DNA from 3 places in the Arthrobacter sp. 754 genome. Region 3 is predicted to be linked to each of the others. Evidence: riboswitches for the same ligand, from Rfam matches in the RefSeq annotation. Region 3 holds a riboswitch; each other region holds the start of a gene.
The links. A riboswitch is a leader RNA that binds a small molecule or an ion and turns the genes downstream of it on or off. The one in region 3 is predicted to bind S-adenosylmethionine.
Positions count from the first base shown of each region.

Region 1: linked by a shared signal. The riboswitch ahead of metX (homoserine O-acetyltransferase MetX) and the one ahead of ABIA70_RS13010 (cobalamin-independent methionine synthase II family protein) in region 3 are both predicted to bind S-adenosylmethionine.
Region 2: linked by a shared signal. The riboswitch ahead of ABIA70_RS02065 (aminotransferase class V-fold PLP-dependent enzyme) and the one ahead of ABIA70_RS13010 (cobalamin-independent methionine synthase II family protein) in region 3 are both predicted to bind S-adenosylmethionine.

Region 1 covers NZ_JBEPSC010000002.1:700,777-707,318, forward strand. The annotation lists gene ABIA70_RS08595 (VOC family protein) at 1-633, opposite strand, end outside; gene ABIA70_RS08600 (bifunctional o-acetylhomoserine/o-acetylserine sulfhydrylase) at 840-2,192, shown strand; SAM riboswitch class IV at 2,262-2,376, shown strand; gene metX (homoserine O-acetyltransferase MetX) at 2,389-3,504, shown strand; gene ABIA70_RS08610 (MFS transporter) at 3,685-5,067, shown strand; gene ABIA70_RS08615 (zinc-dependent alcohol dehydrogenase family protein) at 5,071-6,189, shown strand; gene mmsB (3-hydroxyisobutyrate dehydrogenase) at 6,250-6,542, shown strand, end outside.
Region 2 covers NZ_JBEPSC010000001.1:425,126-431,667, reverse strand. The annotation lists gene ABIA70_RS02075 (metal-dependent transcriptional regulator) at 1-253, opposite strand, end outside; gene ABIA70_RS02070 (class I SAM-dependent methyltransferase) at 280-1,038, opposite strand; gene ABIA70_RS02065 (aminotransferase class V-fold PLP-dependent enzyme) at 1,132-2,559, opposite strand; SAM riboswitch class IV at 2,596-2,709, opposite strand; gene hisN (histidinol-phosphatase) at 2,878-3,690, opposite strand; gene rsgA (ribosome small subunit-dependent GTPase A) at 3,745-4,860, opposite strand; gene aroA (3-phosphoshikimate 1-carboxyvinyltransferase) at 4,844-6,235, opposite strand; gene ABIA70_RS02045 (DoxX family protein) at 6,242-6,542, opposite strand, start outside.
Region 3 covers NZ_JBEPSC010000004.1:193,165-199,706, forward strand. The annotation lists gene ABIA70_RS12980 (O-acetylhomoserine aminocarboxypropyltransferase/cysteine synthase family protein) at 1-376, shown strand, start outside; gene ABIA70_RS12985 (CoA-binding protein) at 373-867, shown strand; gene ABIA70_RS12990 (hypothetical protein) at 922-1,791, opposite strand; gene ABIA70_RS12995 (RNA polymerase sigma factor) at 1,788-2,339, opposite strand; gene ABIA70_RS13000 (YegP family protein) at 2,562-2,924, opposite strand; gene ABIA70_RS13005 (adenylosuccinate synthase) at 3,258-4,547, opposite strand; SAM riboswitch class I at 4,823-4,928, shown strand; gene ABIA70_RS13010 (cobalamin-independent methionine synthase II family protein) at 4,941-6,149, shown strand; gene ABIA70_RS13015 (uracil-DNA glycosylase family protein) at 6,364-6,542, shown strand, end outside.

The sequences.
Region 1 (6,542 bases), on a different contig from region 3:
CGTGACTGCCCCGGTGGCGGTTTCGAACGTTACAGACAGGATGCCCGGGGTGCCATGCGGGGCAACCCATTCAACGGCCACGTCCTCAAGGGGCTTCTCCACGGGCTCGCCCAGCCATTCCGTCACGCGCTCGGCGGAGCCGGCGATGGTCAGGCAGCTCATCTTGACGTTGCTCTCGTAGGCGTTCGAGGGGTGCAGGGCGGGGTCGCCCTCCCACTTGAGCATGTAGGGCACCTGCGGATCCGCGATCAGGCCCAGGATGCCGATCTGCTTCCAGACGAGCTCACGGCCGTCCGGGAACTTGCGGTTGCCGTTGACGGCGGCGCGGCCGAGGCGGTCTTCGAACGGGGCGAGGTCGTCCACTTCGACGCACCAGCCCATCCAGCCGCCACCGGCTTCGGACCGCGCCCGGACAGCCTGGCCGAAAGGAGCCTTGTCGGACGCGGGGTGGTTCAGGACCTCCACAACTTCAAGATATTTGTGGCCGGCCAGGGGAATAATCATGTTCCGGGTCCCGAAGCGCGGGTGCACTCCGCCCTTCACGGCTTCGACGCCGAGGGCGGACGAAATACGTTCGGTGGTGGCAACGAGGCCATCTTGTTCACAGGCGTAAGAGACGTGATCCATGCGCATGCCCTCATCTTGGCACTTTGTGATGAGGCTCTCAGCTAAGGGTACCCTTACTTGGTTTTGGGCCCTTCCTGGGCCACCATTTCCCCTCCTTCGGCCACGACGGGCAGCAGTGACCATGTTCGTCACAATGCTGTTCCCGGCCCGCAGCCCGTTCCTACACTGAACCGAAGGTGATGAGCGCCAGTACCACGTCAAAGGAGCCGTAAATGTCCCAGGGTTGGTCTTTCGAAACACGCCAGATCCACGCCGGCCAGGAACCTGACACCGCCACCGGTGCGCGGGCGCTGCCCATCTACCAGACGACGTCGTTCGTCTTCCCCAGCGCGGAAAGCGCTGCGAACCGCTTCGCGCTCGCGGAACTGGCACCCATCTATACCCGGATCGGCAACCCCACGCAGGACGCCGTCGAACAGCGGATCGCCAGCCTGGAAGGCGGTCTGGCCGCGCTGCTGCTGAGTTCGGGACAGGCAGCGGAAACCTTCGCCATCCTGAACGTTGCCGAAGCCGGTGACCATATTGTGGCGAGCCCCAGCCTGTACGGCGGCACGTACAACCTGCTGGCGCACACGCTGAAGAAATTCGGCATCTCCGTCACGTTCGTCGACGATCCTGACAACCTGGGCCAGTGGCGGGAAGCCGTCCAGCCGAACACCAAGCTGTTCTTCGGCGAGGTGGTGTCCAATCCCCGCCAGGACGTCCTGGACCTTGAGGGCATCTCCGCGGTGGCGCATGACGCCGGAGTCCCGCTGATCGTGGACAACACCCTGTCCACGCCGTACCTGATCCGGCCCATCGAATGGGGTGCGGACATTGTGGTGCATTCCGCCACCAAGTACCTCGGCGGACACGGCGCCGCGATTGCCGGCGTGATCGTGGATTCGGGCAACTTCGATTTCGGCAAGGACCCGGAGCGGTTCCCCGGGTTCAACACCCCGGACCCCACCTACAACGGCATGGTCTATGCCCGCGACCTGGGCGCAGGCGGTGCCCTCGGCGCCAACCTTTCCTACATCCTGAAGGCCCGCGTCCAGCTGCTCCGGGACCTCGGCTCGGCAGTGTCCCCCTTCAACGCCTTCCTGATCGCCCAGGGCATCGAAACCCTCAGCCTTCGGGTGGAGCGGCACGTCGCCAACGCCACCACTGTGGCGCAGTGGCTCGAGGCAAGGGACGACGTCGAATCCGTCGCCTATGCCGGTCTGCCCTCCAGCCCCTGGTACGGGCGCGGCCGGAAGTACGGGCCCAAGGGAACCGGGGCTGTGGTTTCCTTCACCGTCGCCGGGGGAGCCGAAGCGGGCAAGCGGTTCGTGGACGCCCTGGAGCTCCACTCCCATGTGGCCAACATCGGCGACGTACGCTCTCTGGTCATCCACCCGGCCTCCACCACGCACAGCCAGCTCTCGCCCGAACAGCAGGCCATAGCGGGGGTGGCCCCCGGACTCGTCCGCCTCTCCGTCGGCATCGAGCACATCGATGACATCCTCGCCGACCTCGAAGCCGGCTTCCGTGCGGCCAAAAGCGCGGCGGAAGCAGCCGCGGCGGCAGGTGAGGAGCGGCAGTAGGCATCCGCTGAAGTCACAACCTGTCACAGGCTTAGCGCCAAGCGCCGGCTGTTTCGTACACTCGAAGCAGGTCATGAGTGCCAGCGACAGCCCCGGCTTGCTGGCCGGCAACCCTCCTCCGCGGCGGGGTGCCCCGGGTGAGGACCTGGCCTGCCGGTCAATTGACGGCGGGCAAGCGCGTAGAAAAGGTCCTGCCATGACGATCACGATTTCCCGAACCGCCGCCCCAGGACACGGGGTTGTCCGCTATGCCACCATCGGCGGCCTGCAGCTGGAAGCCGGCGGTTACCTTCCCGACGTCACCCTGGCCTACGAAACCTGGGGCACGTTGAATGCCGACGGATCGAACGCCGTCCTCATCGAGCACGCCCTGACCGGAAGCACCCATGTGACCCGTGGGGACAGCGACGAGGAAGGCTGGTGGGAACAGCTCGCCGGACCCGGCGCGCCGGTGGACACTGACCGGTTCTTTGTGGTCTCCATCAACATCCTCGGCGGATGTTACGGCTCCACCGGACCGTCCTCCGAAGCTCCCGACGGGAAGCCGTGGGGGTCCCGGTTCCCGTTGGTAACACTGCGCGACACCACGGCGGCTGAGGCCCGGCTGGCCGATGCCCTGGGCATCCACAGCTGGTTTGCCGTACTGGGCGGCTCCATGGGCGGGGCGCGCGCCCTGGAATGGGCCGTGACCTACCCTGAGCGTGTGCAGCGCTGCGCCGTCATCTCTGTCGGCGCCGCCAGCACGGCCGAACAGATCGCGTTCGCCCAGGCCCAGACCCTGGCCATCCGCCAGGACGTCAACTTCAATGACGGCGACTATTACGGTGGCCCGCTCCCCGAGGATGGCCTGGCACTGGCGCGGCGCATCGCGCACATCACGTACCGCTCGGCCGCTGAATTCGATGGCCGGTTCGGACGCTCGGCACAGATCGCCGAATCGCCGCTGCAGGCCGAGGCACTGGGGGCGCGCGGCCGTTACCAGGTTGAAAGCTACCTGGACCACCAGGGCAGGAAACTCGTCCGGCGGTTCGACGCCAACAGCTACATCGCCATCACAGACGCTTTGATGAGCCACGATATCTGCCGCGGGCGGGGATCCCTCCACGAGGCGCTCGGGCGCGCCACGGCCAGGTTCTTCGTCGCCGCAGTGGACAGTGACCGGCTCTATTTCCCGTCCCAGTCCCGTGAACTGGCGGATGCCCTGCCTGGCGACGTGGACGTGCACGTGATCGAGGCCCCCATCGGCCATGACGGCTTCCTCACCGAAATCGGCCAGCTCAGCGACCCCCTCCGGCGGCACCTCGCCGGCTGACGAACCGGCCAGGCCCAGGGCGCCTGTGCATTTTTGCAGATAGGGCCTGCATTTTTCGGGGTTGATGTTAAGTCCTGCGCGGAACATACTCTTGGGACCCGGCGATCCGTGGCGCCCGTCATCACGGCCGCCAAAGGCAGGTCCCAGTGGTGTCGATGGCGACGCCGAAGGAGAGTTCAAATGAGCATGGAAAACTCCGCCGGAAGGCGCGTAGTCGAACCCGATGTCAAGGCTTCAGGCCTGAGAAAAGTCGTCACGGCCTCCATGGCCGGCACCGTCGTTGAATGGTACGAATTTTTCCTCTATGCCTCGGCAGCCACCCTGGTGTTCGGCAAAATGTTCTTCCCCAACTCAGGGACAGAGCTGGACGGCATCATCGCCGCGTTCGTCACCTACGCCGTGGGCTTCGTCGCCCGGCCCATCGGCGGCATAGTGTTCGGCCATTTCGGTGACAAGTTCGGCCGCAAGCAGCTCCTCCAGCTGAGCATCATCCTGGTGGGGGTCTCCACCTTCCTCATGGGCTGCCTGCCCAGCTTCGCCCAGATCGGCTACTGGGCTCCGGCCCTCCTGGTGTTCCTCCGCTTTGTCCAGGGCTTCGCGGTCGGCGGCGAGTGGGGCGGAGCCGTCCTGCTCGTGGCGGAACACAGCCCGAACAGGTCGCGCGGGTTCTGGTCCAGCTGGCCGCAGTCCGCCGTTCCGATGGGTAACCTGCTGGCCACCGGTGTGCTGTTCACCCTTTCCTCCACGCTTTCCCAGGAAGCCTTCCTCGGCTGGGGCTGGCGGGTGGCGTTCTGGCTCTCGGCCGTCATCGTCGTCATCGGCTACTACATCCGAACCAAAGTCCAGGATGCCCCCATCTTCCTGGAGGCCCGCAAAGAAGTCACCGTCGAGAAGAAGGGCTATGGTGTCGCTGAAGTCTTCCGCCGCTACCCGCGGGGTGTCTTTACGGCCATGGGGCTGCGCTTTGCCGAGAACATCCTCTACTACCTGGTGGTGACGTTCTCCATCACCTACCTGAAAGTCGTCGTACAGACCGATACCTCCCGGATCCTGCTCCTTCTGCTGGTGGCACACTTCATCCACTTCTGCGCAGTCCCGCTCGTTGGAAAAATGTCGGATGCCTTTGGCCGGCGGCCGGTGTACATGGCAGGGGCGGTCCTGGGCGGGACGTGGGGTTTCTTCGCCTTCCCCATGATGGACACCGCAAACGACATGATCATCCTCGCCGCGATCACCATCGGGCTGCTCTTCCACGCACTGATGTATGCAGGCCAGCCCTCGATCATGGCAGAGATGTTCCCCACCCGGATGCGCTACTCAGGCGTTTCCCTTGGCTACCAGGTGACGTCCATAGTTGCCGGGTCGCTGGCACCGATCATTGCCAGCTCCCTGCTGAGCAGTTTCAAATCCTCCACCCCGGTGGCGTTGTACCTCCTGGGAGCATGCGTCGTCACGGCAGTCTCTGTGTTCTTCCTCAAGGAAACCCGCGGCATTTCACTGCACGACGTCGATGCCGCTGACGCCCAGGGCACGGCAGACCTGCTGGCAGCCGAGAAGAAGTAGCGCATGCGAGCAGCGGTCCTCTATTCCACGGTGCCGTCCGGCACCAGCTACAGCGAAGCCAGGCCGCTGGTGGTGGAGACCCTGGACCGGCCCGCACCCCGGGCCGGCGAGGTGGGCGTGGCCATCACTTATTCCAGCCTGTGCCATTCGGACTTGTCGGTGGTGGACGGTTCCAGGGTCAGGCCGCTGCCGATGGCACTGGGCCATGAAGCGGTGGGCCGCGTCGAAACCCTGGGCGAGGGCGTCCGGGATGTCCAGGTGGGGGACCACGTAGTGCTGGTCTTCGTCCCCAGCTGCGGCACGTGCCGCGCCTGCACCGCCGGCCGGCCTGCGCTTTGCCACCGGGCCGCCGAGGTCAATGGCTCCGGTGACCTGCTCCACGGGGAGGCTTTGCTCCGGACCCGGAGGGGGGAGCGGATCAACCATCACCTGGGCGTCTCGGCCTTCGCCGATTACGCCGTCGTGGCCCGTGAATCCGTCGTGGTGATTGACGACGACGTCCCGGACACCGTTGCGGCGATGTTCGGCTGCGCCGTCCTCACCGGAATGGGCGCTGTGCTCAATACGGCGGCTGTGAAGGCCGGCCAGTCCGTCGCCGTGTTCGGCCTCGGCGCGGTGGGGCTTTCCTCGGTCATGGCTGCTGCGCTCGCCGGTGCCTCCTCAGTGATCGCCATTGATCCCAATACCGGCAAACACCAGCTGGCGTTGGACTGCGGCGCCACCGCTGTCGGTACGCCCGAGGACGCCGAACGGCTGATCGCCGAAGCCACCGGCGACGGGGTGGACTGTGCCGTCGAAGCCGTCGGTTCGGCCCGGGTGATCGCTTCGTGCCTGGAACGCGTGACACGCGGCGGTGCAGTTGTTTCCGTTGGTCTTCCTCACCCGTCGGCTGAACTGACAGTACCCGCGTTGCAGTTCGCCGGCGCGGGCAAGCGACTCCTGGGTTCCTACATGGGGGACGCCGTGCCTGAGCGGGACATACCCCTTTACGTGCAGCACTGGCGCGAGGGGCGGCTGCCGGTTGAGCTGCTGCACACGGATACCAGGCCGCTGGAGGAGATCAACGAGGGACTGGACGCCCTCAGCACGGGCAAAGTTGTCCGGCGGCTGTTCCAGGCCTGAGAGCCGGCGCCCGGGCCAGTCCGCCCGGTCCAACGTCAAGCACGTAAAGTCCCGGCGCACGTGCCGGGCACAAAGCAAAGGAGCTTACAGATGGCTGTAGTCGGTTGGATCGGTCTGGGGAACATGGGCGGTTTTATGTCCGCAAACCTGGCGAAGGCGGGCCACGATGTCCACGGCTTTGACCTCAACGAAGCAGCTGTTGCGGCCGCGGAGGCCAACGGGGTGAAGCCGGCGAAAAGCATCGCGGAGGCAGTGCAGGGTGCGGACGTTGTCTTCACCATGCTGCCGAAGGGGGAGCACGCCAAGGCCGTCTACCTGGGCGGTGACGGCGTACTTGCACATGCCGACAAGCG
Region 2 (6,542 bases), on a different contig from region 3:
TCAGGCGGTGGCGGCGCACCATGGAAAGCGCAAGCCGAACGCCGGCAGGTGTCAGGGTGATGGCGCTGTATGGTTTATGGTCCACCAGCCCCTGGTCCTTGAGCTTGCGCACCATTTCCGAGACCGATGAGTTCGCAACGCCCAGGCGCTGTGCCAACTGCGAGGACGTGATGGGTTTGGCCTGCCACTCCGTAAAGCCGTATATGACCTTGACGTAGTCCTCGATGGAGGAGGAGGGCGCGCTGGTCTTCACCCCCCAAGCCTACCTGCTGGCGGGCATCACACCCTGGCTGCCCGCCATGTCAGGGTCAGATACGGCAGGCTGATGTCTTCGTCGGCATCGTGTCCCAGATGTTCGTGGAGATACCAGTCGAGGTTGGCCAAGACCTTGCCGCGGATTGCCTCCGTGGCACGCAGGTAATAGCTGCGGGACATCGTCAGCTCCATGATGTCCGCAGTGCTCAGGCTGTCCTCCCACCGGGTGACATGACTCTCGAGGCCTTCAAACCCGGGCCCCACTACCGGCCGGAAACCAGGCTTGTACACATCGCCTGCGTGCATGATGCGGGATAGCCGGTGAACCCAGGGAATGGACGTGTCGAGCTGGTTCCAGATCAGCCCCAGCGTTCCACCGGGCCGAAGGATCCGTGCCAGTTCCGTGCTAGCGGGCAGCGGATCGCACCAGTGCCACGCCTGCGCAACGCTGACGACGTCGAACGCAGAGTCCGGGAGCCCTGTCGCCTCTGCTGTCCCTTGGATTATGGACACCTCAGGGTATTGGGCGCGCAGCTGTTCAAGCATGTCCCCGGAGGGGTCCACCGCTGAGACCGTGAGGCCGCGTTCCAGCAGGAGGGCGGTGAACTTGCCCGTGCCGGCGCCGACGTCCACGGCGTCCCTGGCCCCGGCCGGGATCAGCCAGTCCGCTGATTCGCCGGGGTAGCCGGGGCGTACCCGCTGGTAGTGTTCCCCGCCAGCCTCGAAGCTCTGGCCGAGCTCCCGGCGGCGGCTGTGGTCAAGCCTGGGGCCACCCCGTGCCACGTGCGGCCTCCTTCAACTGATGCCCATGGGTATCCTTCGAATTTACCGCATGGGACCGCAGCCGCCTGATCGTGGCCTGCTGATCAGGAAAGCTCAGTCATCAAGGCACGGTGCCGCACCGGCGGTGCCGGGTGTGTTCGGCGCCCACTCCGGGTACGTGCGGGTGTCGTTGGCCGGAACCCAGCGACCTGAATCCACCACGTAATCCCAACCGAGGCCCGTGCTTCGGAGCTGCTCAATGCCGGCCAGCAGTCGCTGTGCGTCCTCAAGCCGGGACCCCACTCCAAAGCTCGCCCGCAGCGATCCCGAGGGAAGTCCGAGGCGCTTCAGCAGCGGGTGCGCGCAGAAGCGGCCATCCCGGAGGCCGACGCCGTGCTCGGCCGAAAGATAGGCAGCCACCAGTCCCGCATCGTAGCCGGCAACTGAGAAGTTCACGACGCCGATGGTGCCGGTTTCGGCGTCCGTGTCTGAGAAGATCTGGTGGACAGTGACGCCGTCGATTTTCTGCAGTCCTTCCACCAGGAAAGCCCTGATGGCTGATTCGTGGGCGTGCCAGCGTTCCTGATCCAGTGATGCGAGCACCTGGGTAGCGCGGGCCAGCGTGGCCGCACCCAGGACGTTGGGGGAGCCGCCCTCGTGCCGGGCGGGGCCCGTGGCCCAGCTGACGCCGTCGAGCCGTGCCTCACGGACGGCGCCGCCGCCGGCGAGGTGGGGCTTGCCGGCGTCGAGCCAGTCCGTCCGGCCCACCAGCACACCGGCGCCGAACGGGGCATAGAGCTTGTGGCCGGAGAAGACCACGTAGTCGATACTGTCAGCGGTGATGTTGATCCGGCGGTGCGGAGCGAGCTGGGCGGCGTCCACCACAATCCGGGCCCCGAACTCGTGGGCCAAGGTGGCCAGGGTTCTGATGGGGAGAATTTCGCCGGTGACATTGGATGCGCCCGTGACGGCGAGGAGGCTGACGCTTCCCTGCTCAAATTCGGCACGGAGCGCCGCGATGGTCCCCGCGATCGTGTCGGCGGCGACGACGCTGCGGTGCGGGACACCCTGCCACGGCAGGAGGTTGGCGTGGTGTTCGATGTCGAGGTAAAGCACATCGCCGGTTGGCCGTCCATCCGTCAGCGGAAGGCAGCCGGCCAGCAGGTTCAGCGAGTCCGTGGTGTTCCGGGTGAAGATCACGGAGTCGTCCGGGCGGCCGCCCACAAAGCTACGCACGACGTTCCGGGAGTTCTCGTAGACCGAGGTGCTGATCTGCGAGGCATAGCCGGCGCCGCGGTGGACGCTGGCGTAGAACGGCAGGATCTCGTTCAGGTAGGCGGACACCACGGAGAGGGCCGGTGCCGATGCGCCGTAATCCAGGTTGGCGTAACGGATGTGGCCGCCCTGGATCAGCGGCGCCTGGATTTCAGCGCCGGTGACGGCGGACAGGGGGCGCCCGGCGATGGCGAACGGATCGCCGAAAGCGGAGTTGGGTGTGCGAACAGGGGAAACGGCATGGGGGGAGACAGTGGCAGTTGTCACGGAGACCTCACTTTGAAAGGACGCCCGGTGGCCGGGAATCCGCGCTTGCCGGGTCCGTTCCGGACCGGCCTGGTCGTCACCCGGGGCACCCCACCGCGAATGGAGGGTTGCCGGCCAGCAAACCGGGGTTTAGCGCTGGCACTCGTGACCTGTTAAGAGCGTAGGACATCTCCTCGGCCGGGAAAAAGCCCGGACGAATGTTAAGGGCTTTGTTACGCGCATTTGGGTGGTCCCTGCTTTGTCCGAAGATACGACGGCGGACGCCCCCTTGAGGAGGCGCCCGCCGTCGAATGTTCGGAAAAAGGCTCCTGAACCGGACTAGAGGAGATCGTCCAGATCCGGATTCAACCGCTTGAGGACCTCGGAGTGCAGGATGGAGTTCGTGGCCAGGGCGTTGCCGCCGAACGGCCCGTCCACGCCTTCGAGCGAGGTGAAGCGGCCGCCGGCTTCCACCACAATGGGGACCAGCGCAGCCATGTCGTACAGGTTCAGCTCAGGCTCGCAGGCGATGTCCACGGAACCTTCGGCCACCATGCAGTAGGACCAGAAATCGCCGAACGCGCGCGTGCGCCAGACGTCCTCGGTCAGGCCCAGGAAGTCATCGAGGTTGCCGCGCTGCTTCCAGCCGCCCAGGCTCGAATAGGAGAGTGAGGCATCTGACAGCTTGGAGACGTCCGAGACACGGAGCCGGGTGGCGGCCGCGAGCGACCGGCCCATGTAGGCACCGGCGCCTTTGGCCGCCCACCAGCGCTTCCCCAAGGCGGGTGCACTGACCACTCCCACCACCGGTTCGCCTTCGTCTACGAGGGCGATCAGCGTTGCCCAGACCGGAACGCCCCGGACAAAGTTCTTGGTGCCGTCAATCGGATCAATGATCCAGCGTCGGGACCCGTGACCGGAGCTGCCGAATTCCTCCCCGAGCACGGCGTCGCGGGGACGCGAGCGGGAGAGCTGGCCGCGGATGGCTTCCTCGGCGGCTTTGTCCGCGTCGGTGACCGGCGTCAGATCAGGCTTGGTCTCGATGTGCAGGTCCTGTGCCTTGAAGCGGCTCATGGTCTGGTCATCCACGGAATCGGCCAGCACATGGGCCAGGCGCAGGTCATCGTTGTAGCTCGAAGCGGGTTGGATCATGGTTACAAACTACCGTCTTCCGGCTGCTGAGCCGGGGAGGTGGGCGTCCAGCAGCTAGCTGATGCTGCCCAGTTCCTTGGTTTCCTGGCCTTCCAGCCGCGGATCTGCGCCCAGCAGCCGCCTCAGCGATGCGAGCCGGGCCGGTCCGGTTGGGCCCGCGTTGCCGGCGGCCACCCACGCGTCCACTCCGCAGTTGACGGCGGCGGCGTTGTGCTTGCAGCCGCGTTCGCAGGCATCAGTGCCCGGCTCCAGGTCCGGGAAAGACCGCAGGATCCGGTCCGGGTCCACGTGGGCCAGGCCAAACGAGCGGATGCCAGGGGTGTCGATGATCCAGCTGCCCGCCGGGGCGTCGGTCAGTTTCAGGGCCAGGGCCGACGACGACGTGTGGCGGCCGCGGCCCGTCACCGCATTCACGCCGCCAGTGGCACGTTCCGCTCCCGTGAGCGCGTTGACCATGGTGGACTTGCCAACGCCGGAGTGGCCCAGCATCACCGTTACTTTCCCGTCCAGGTGCGCCCGGAGCTGCTCCACCGCATCGCTGTCCAGCCGCGCGGAGAGGCCGTCGTCCGAGCGGGCGTCGATGCCCGAAGCTGCGGAGTCTGCCGTCCGGCTGATGATGACCGGAAAGTCCAGGTGCTCGTAATTCGACAACAGTTCAGCAGGGTCCTTGACGTCCGCCTTGGTGACGAGCAGCAGCGGCTCAATGCCGGCGTCGTACGCGGCCACGAGGGCGCGGTCAATAAAGCCTGTGCGTGGCTCGGGATTGGCGGCGGCCACCACCACCACCAACTGATCAGCGTTGGCCACCACGGCACGCTCAATCGGGTCCGTGTCATCCGCGCTGCGGCGAAGCAGGGTCCGGCGGTCCTGGATCCTGACCAGGCGGGCCAGCGTGTCCGGTTCGCCGGAGACGTCCCCTACGAGGGAGACGAAGTCGCCGGCCACCACGGGGGAACGCCGCAGTTCGCGGGCCCGCGCGGCAATGATGACCCGTTCGTCCCCTGAGCCTTCACCGACAATGGCGGTATACCTGCCGCGGTCAACGGTGATGATGCGGCCGGTGACGGCGTCGTCGTGGCTGGGCCGGTCCTTGGTACGCGGCCGGGAACCCTTCTTGCTCGGCCGGATCCGGACATCGGACTCATCCCAGGAATCAGTGCTGCGCGCCATCGCTGGAACCTTCCGCCACCGCAGCTGCTGATCCGCCCTGGGCGAGCATGTCCGCCCACATCCGCGTGAACTCCGGCATGGTCTTGGCTGTGGTGGCGATGTCTTGGACCTCGATACCGGGTACCGCCAGGCCCAGGATGGCGCCCGCGGTTGCCATCCGGTGGTCGGCGTAGCTGTGGACGACGCCCGCGTGCAGCTTGGCAGGGCGGATCACCAGGCCGTCGCTGGTCTCCTCGGCATCGCCGCCGAGCCGGTTGATTTCGGTGACGAGTGCTGCGAGCCGGTCTGTCTCGTGGCCGCGCAGGTGAGCGATGCCGGTCAACGTTGAAGGACCGCTGGCCAGGGCACAAAGCGCCGCGACGGTAGGGGCAAGTTCGCTCGTTTCGGCAAAATTGCCACCCTTGATCTCAGGTCCGCCGGTAACAGTCAGGACACCGTCAGCCATGCTGACTTCCGCGCCCAGTTCCGCGAGGATGCTTCGCCACAGATCTCCCACCTGCGTGGTTCCTTCGGGCCAGTCCGGAACCCGCACCGTTCCTCCCGTGGCCAGTGCAGCGGCCAGGAAGGGGCCAGCGTTGGAGAGGTCCTGTTCAATGCGCCGGTCAAACGCGCGGATGGGTCCGGGCGCCACCACCCAGTGGTTGGGCACCGAGTCATCAACTGCCACGCCTACACCCCGGAGCACTGCGACTGTCATGTTGATGTGGTCCAGGCTGGGTACGGGTTTTCCAACGTGCTCAAGGTGGAGTCCCTCAGTGAACCTCGCACCCACCAACAGGAGCGCGGAGACAAACTGTGACGACGCGCTGGCGTCGATCACCAGGTGGCCGCCCCGGACTTCCCCGGTGCCCTCAACGCTGAACGGCAGCGAAGAGGGGGTGCCGCCGTCGTCCGTTGTCACTGTTACGCCGAGCCCCTTCAGCGCCTCGATGATGGTGCCCATGGGGCGCTTCCTGGCATGGGGATCGCCGTCGAAGTCGCTCACGCCGTTCCGCAGTGCCGCAAGCGGCGGGACAAAACGCATCACGGTTCCTGCCAGCCCGCAGTCGATGCGCGTCCGTGACGACGGCGCCTCCTGGCTCAAGGGAACGACCTCGAGGTCCGGCCCGAAGGCGCCGTCGCCGGGCACCTCGGTGATGGTGGCACCCAGCTGGCGGAGCGCATCAATCATCAGGGCGGAATCCCGGGAGTGCAGGGGGGCCCTGAGCCGTGACGGGCCGTCGGCCAGCGCGGCGAGCACCAGGAATCGGTTGGTCAGGGATTTCGAACCCGGCACTGTGACAGTGGCGTTGATCGGCCGGCCGGCGAAGGGGGCCGGCCAGTGCGGAACAGTATCGGGGGCGGTGGCGGAAGCTGCGGGGGTGGAACCGGTCATCCGTCCTTACGCCCCCGTTGCCTGCTCCACGGCACGGCGGACTGCCTTGTCCGCCTTATGGAGCTGTTTGCCGGTGGTCTTTTTGGCATCCGCGGCGATGTGCTCGGCACGCCAGGCGAGGCCCGGCTTGCCGGCGGTGTCAACTGATGCGAGAAGAGCTCCGCCGCTGAGTGAGACGTTCTTCAGCAACTGGTTCCGCCGGGCCTCACGGCCTGCTTTGGTGCTGACATCGGCGCTGCGCCATTCCACGAAGGTGTTCAGGAGCGAGATGACTGTCAGTACCGTTGCCGAGAGACGGCTGAACTTG
Region 3 (6,542 bases):
CGAGCGTGCCAAGAAGTACCTGCCCAAGGGGCCGGGCTCCGTGTTCTCCTTCGGCGTGAAGGGCGGCCGGGCGGCCGGGCAGAAGTTCATCGAAGCGCTGCAGCTCGCCTCGCACCTTGCCAACGTGGGTGATTCCCGAACTTTGGTGATCCACCCCGGATCCACCACGCACCAGCAGCTGAGCCCCGAGCAGCTTGAGTCCGCCGGGGTCCCCGAGGACCTGGTCCGCATCTCCGTGGGGCTTGAGGACATCGAGGACATCCTGTGGGATCTTGACCAGGCCCTGACCGAGGCCGCGGCGACCGGCACGGCCACCGCCGCGGGCGGCACGGCCACCGAACCCGCGGATTCCTGCACGATTGGAGCGAGCGCATGAGCACCACCGAACGCACCTGGACCGGACCGTCCGCGCCGGATCGCCTGAACCTGCTGCGGCAGGCCAAGTCGATCGCAATCGTGGGCGCCTCGGACAAACCGTCGCGGGCGAGCTACTTTGTGGCGACGTACCTGCAGTCCTCTACGAGCTACAAGGTCTATTTCGTGAACCCCGTAGTGAAGGAAATCCTTGGCCAGCCCACGTACGCGACCCTCGCGGACCTTCCGGAGAGCCCGGACATCGTGGATGTGTTCCGCAAGCACGATGATCTCCCGGGTGTCCTGGCCGAGACCATTGCCGCCGGTGCCAAGACGCTGTGGCTGCAGCTGGGATCGTGGCATGAGGAAGTGGCCGCGGACGCTGAAGCTGCCGGGCTCAACGTGGTGATGGACCGCTGTGTGAAGATCGAGCATGCCCGGTTCCATGGCGGCCTGCACCTGGCCGGCTTCGATACCGGCGTGATCTCCTCGAAGCGGCAACTGCTTTCCTGACAGAAGTTTCCCCGCTGACCACGTTCCCGGCGCACGTTCGCGCCCGGTGCGTTGTCAGCGGCTGAACTTGTTCAGCCAGATCTGGCCGGCGTCAGCTTTTCCGGCCGCGGTTTTTCCAGTTGTGGCAAGCAAGGTGGCAGCTTCCTCCACGGTAGAGGTGACGGGGCCGGACTTCCCTGCCTTGCCCTGACCGGCGGCAGCGTCAGAACCGGCTTTGCCTCCCGGTTCCCCGCCTTCCCCGGACTCTGCATCCTTCGCAGCAGTACCGCCCCCGTTGCCGCCCGCCGCATTGCCGGCTGAGCCGCCGTCGTTCGCTTTCGACGAGGAGCCGTCCGCTCCATTTCCTTTTCCGGCGGAACCGGAGTTGCCCTGCTGCCCCGTCCCGGCCTGGGACGCCCCGGCTCCCGGGTTCCCGGGCTGGGCGGCTCCAAGGCCGGAAGTGCCTGGCTGTTCCGCAGCGCCGTCCCCGACTGCCTGATCGCCATTTGTCTGGTCCCCGGGAGCCTGCAACTCCACAGGGAGGCCGGCGTCCGCCGGAACGGCAAGCGGAGCTGCCGCAATGGTCCAGGCGGGGCTCCAGTCAGCCAGCATCTGCTGGACGGAGCTGTTCGTGGACCCGTCCGGAACGGACCCGCTGGCAGCCACTCCGGTGACGCCCAATCCCATCCCGGCGATCACGGCAAGTCCCACCACGGAGCTCCGGTGGCGCCGGAGCAGGCGACGGTGGCCCAGCTCGTGGGCCGGGCCGGACAGGAGCATGGCTGCCAGTTCAGCACCGGGCTCGGGGACCGGCAGGGAGCGGAGGGAACCCAGTGAGAGCAGCGCGGCGCGAAGCCTGGCATCGGTCTCGCCGGCGTCGATCAGCATGTCGTCCACGGTCCGGACAAGGGAACGGGTAAGCAGCGGGCTGGGGGGCGAAGTCATGGCACCACATATTCCTTTACAGCGGACTCCTCGCGGAGTTTGACCAGGGCGCGGCGCTGCAGCTGCTTTACAGCACCGGTACTCTTCCCCATGACGTCCGCGACCTGTTCGACGGTCAGGCCGCCGACAAGGCGCAGGGACAAAACTTCCCGCTGATCGTCCGGCAACCCGTTGAGCAGGTCCAGGACCTCCTGCGGGGAAACCCGTTGGAGGACCTCAGCCTCAGCCGACGTGTCCTCACGCTGGTCCAGGTCCGGTTCGAACGAGAGCTCAACAGGCGTGCGGCGCTGCCGCCGGTGATCATCAACCATGCGGGCGTGGGCCACGGAAAAGACAAATGTGCGCAGCCCGGAAACCCCACCGGTGACCGTCTCAAGCCGCGGCAGGACGGCGAGGAAGACTTCCTGCATTACCGCCTCCGGATCTTCTACTCCGCGGGCTGTGAGGTAGCCCAGGACCTGTGACGCGTAGGTTCGGTACACGATGGTGAACAGCTCCGGATCGCGCGCGCGTACACGCAAAACGTCATCTGTCAGAGCATCGGTCACGGGACGCAGGGCTTTCGGTGAGGGGGACGGGGCTTGCCCCGCCAACTTTACCCTCCGGTAACCCTGCTGCAGGCCGCCACACGTGGCGGCCGGGGGACAAAAAGGCCGGCCTGGAACATGATGGGGGACAAGTTCCAGACCGGCTCTTCATAGGGGTAATCGCTGGCAAGGGCCGAAGGGTTACGCCGGGTCACAAAAAACTTTGAAATTCTTTTTTGGGCCTCAGGCGGGAGCCTGTGCTGCTCCGATCCAGCGCGGTGCAGGGGCCAGCCGCCGCGGCGCCTTGGCATGGTCGAAGGGGCGGAGCCTGGTCACCGGAACCCGCTGCTCGTCGCAGTTCGGCTGGACCGCAGCGGGAGCGTTTACCAGCTCCGGCTGGGCCGCGGCTCCGGAGGAAGGGGCCGGGCGTGAAAGGTCCGTGACCAGCCCCGTCCCGGCGCACTCCCGCACGGCCGCGATCCCGGCTGCCACCGCCGGCTTGTCAGCGAACGCCTCCGACACAGCCATCACGGTTCCGTCCGGCCCCATCAGCCTGAACCTGAACAGCGAATCGGCGTCCACAAAAACTTCAAACATCCCGGCCATGGCAAATCCTTCCGGTCTGCGGGGCCACCTTCCGGCGACGTCTTCGCCTCCGGCTTGCGTGGACGCGTTGCTGCGTCCGTCTCCCGCGGGTCTGGTCGAACGATCTGTTGATCAGTTCAGCGTGTGATTAAGAGTCTGGCCGCCGCTCCGGGAGCCTCACAAGACCGGCCGGGTAAACCCTGTGTAAATTGCGTACCACCGCCCGCAGACCCCGCCCTTGCCCGCCCAGGCCTGATCGGCAGAGCTGAGGCCGCCCTGGGACCCGCGACTTAACCAACGACGCCGGCGGGCCACCCTTTCAGGTGACCCGCCGGCGTCGTACGTGTGTGGACTTTAGTCCTTGATGAGGTCGTTGACCACGATGGTCTGGTCGCGGTCCGGACCGACGCCGATCGCGGAGAACCGCGTACCGGAAAGCTTCTCCAGGGCAAGCACGTAGTTCCGCGCGTTCTCCGGAAGGTCCTCCAGGGTGCGGGCGCCGGTGATGTCCTCTTTCCAGCCCTCGAAATACTCGAAGATGGGCACGGCGTGGTGGAATTCGGTCTGCGTCATGGGCATTTCGTCGTGCCGGACGCCGTCGACGTCGTAGGCAACGCACACCGGGATCTGCTCGATCCCGGTCAGGACGTCCAGCTTGGTGACGAAGTAGTCCGTGAAGCCGTTGACGCGGGAAGCGTGGCGGGCCAGGACGGCGTCGTACCAGCCGCAGCGGCGCGGGCGGCCGGTGTTGACGCCGAACTCACCGCCGGTCTTCTGCAGGTACATGCCCATCTCGTCGAACAGTTCCGTGGGGAACGGTCCGGCACCGACGCGGGTGGTGTAGGCCTTGATGATGCCGATCGAGCGGGAGATGCGGGTAGGGCCGATGCCCGAACCCACTGACGCGCCGCCCGCCGTCGGGTTCGAGGACGTGACAAACGGGTACGTCCCGTGGTCCACGTCCAGGAAGGTGGCCTGGCCGCCCTCCATGAGCACCACCTTGCCCTCGTCCAGCGCCTTGTTCAGGACAAAGGTGCTGTCGATGACCAGCGGGCGCAGGCGCTCGGCGAAGGAGAGGAAGTAGCTGACGATCTCCTCCACCTCGATGTCCCGGCGGTTGTAGACCTTGACCAGGAGTTCGTTCTTCTGGCGCAGCGAGCCTTCCACCTTCTGGCGGAGGATGGATTCGTCAAAGACGTCCTGGACGCGGATGCCCAGGCGGGCCACCTTGTCCATGTAGGCCGGGCCGATGCCGCGGCCGGTGGTGCCGATGGCGCGGCTGCCGAGGAAGCGCTCCGTGACCTTGTCCAGCACCTGGTGGTAAGGCGCCACCAGGTGGGCGTTGGCGGAAACACGCAGTTTGGACGTGTCCGCACCCCTGGCCTCCAGGCCATCGATTTCCTCGAACAGGGCCTCGAGGTTCACCACGCAGCCGTTTCCGATGATGGGAACCGCGTTGGGGCTGAGGATGCCGGCCGGAAGGAGCTTGAGCTCATACTTCTCACCGCCTACGACGACGGTATGCCCGGCATTGTTGCCGCCATTGGGCTTAACGACGTAGTCGACACGGCCACCCAAGAGGTCTGTGGCCTTGCCTTTTCCTTCGTCGCCCCACTGGGCTCCTACGATCACGATTGCTGGCATGGGATCCTCCCCCATTCGTTCGGGCCGCACTCCGGGTGCCCCATCCGCTTATTCGCGGGAGGGTCATCAAAGGCCGGCGCCGTTCATGAGAATGCCCCGAAGGCAACAGCCTGGCGGGAACGGTTAGGACGCCCTGCCACGCAAGAGTTCGGGGCTCTTACCACCCAAGTTTAGCCGACGCCGGGGTTTCTCCACTCGTTCGGCCTGGCGGGGTTCACACACGAAACAATCCGGCCCGGACTTGCCCGGGCCCTGCAGATGCCATTAAGTGAGAGTACCCATCCGGAGCGGCCGAGAGACCTGGATCGTTGACGCCGCAGCAACCGCGTTTGAGCAGGACAAACCTGCCGGCGCAGGTGCTACTGCCAGGACCGATGGAAAGGAAAATTCCCCATGTCGCTTAACACTGACCACATCCAGGTTACCCACGCAGGTTCCCTGCCCCGCACGCCGGAGCTGATCGCCGCCAACGCCGCGAAGGAGACCGAAGGCATTACCCCGGAATTCCTCGAACTGCTCGAGTCCTCGGTGGTGGACGTCGTCCAGCGGCAGAAAGACGTGGGGGTGGACATTCCCAACGACGGCGAATACGGGCACACCATGTCCACTTCAGTCGACTACGGCGCCTGGTGGAACTACTCGTTCGCGCGGCTCGGCGGCCTGGAACCCACAGATGTGGACCGGTGGAAGGACGCCACCGTGCACCGCTCGTCGCCGGGGCACATTGTGCTGACCTCGTTCCCGGACCGCCGCGATCGGCTGGCTTTCAACGACGCCTACACCGATCCATCCTCGGGCATCCTGGCGCACCGCAAGAGCGTTTCCCAGCCGAAGATCACCGGGCCCCTGACCTACACCGGCCAGGACCTGGTGAACTCCGATGTCACCAACCTGAAAAAAGGACTTGCCGCCGCAAGCCTCACCCAGGGTTTTGTGGCCTCCCTGTCCCCCGGCTCCTGTGCCCGCGTGGCCAACGAGTACTACAAGTCCGATGAGGAGCTGCTCTACGCCTGCGCTGACGTGATGCGGGAGGAATACAAGGCCATTATCGACGCCGGCCTGACAGTCCAGCTCGACGATCCTTCCCTCGCGGAAAGCTGGGACCAGATCAACCCGGAACCCACCCTGGAGGACTACCTCAAGTTCATCCAGCTGCGGGTCGAGGCCACCAACTGGGCCCTGCGTGACCTGCCCCAGGAACAGATCCGCCTCCACGTCTGCTGGGGTTCCTGGCACGGCCCGCACACCACGGACATCCCGTTCGGGGACATCGTCGGCTCGGTGCTGCAGGTCAACGCCGGTGCGTACTCCTTTGAGGCCGGCAACGTCCGCCACGAGCACGAATGGCGGGTCTGGGAGGAGACCAAGCTGCCCGAGGGCAAGGTCATCATCCCCGGCGTCGTGTCACATGCCACCAACGTGGTGGAGCACCCGGACCTCGTCGCGGACCGGATTGTCCGTTTCGCCGAGCTGGTGGGCAGGGAGCATGTCATCGCCTCCACCGACTGCGGCCTGGGCGGGCGCGTCCACCCGCAGATTGCGTGGGCCAAGCTGGAGGCGTTGGGCGAGGGCGCCCGCCGCGCCACCAAGCGTCTCTGGTAGTTTTTTCGATCCAGCTGCAGGGTCCGTCCTGTGCCTTCCGTCACGGGAAGGCCCGGGACGGGCCCTGCATTTTGCGGGGCTTGCTAAACTGATAGAGACCGACCAGGAATCGGTCCACAACACATTTCAAACCACCCCGGACTTGGCGTGCCCACCACGCGCCCATTTTCCGGATTGGCAGCAGCACCGATCCCCGCAGGAGACATTGCCCTTCATGACAGCCCTGGCACCCGAATCATTCCGCGAACAGCTCCTGAACCGCCGTTACGATCCAAATGTTGCCGCAGTCAACGAGCTGTGCGATTCACTGCAGAGCGTCAAGCCGCACACCCAGGTCCCCTACGTTGACCCGATGCACGACGTCGACGAGTGCCGCATCATCAGCCTTTTCTC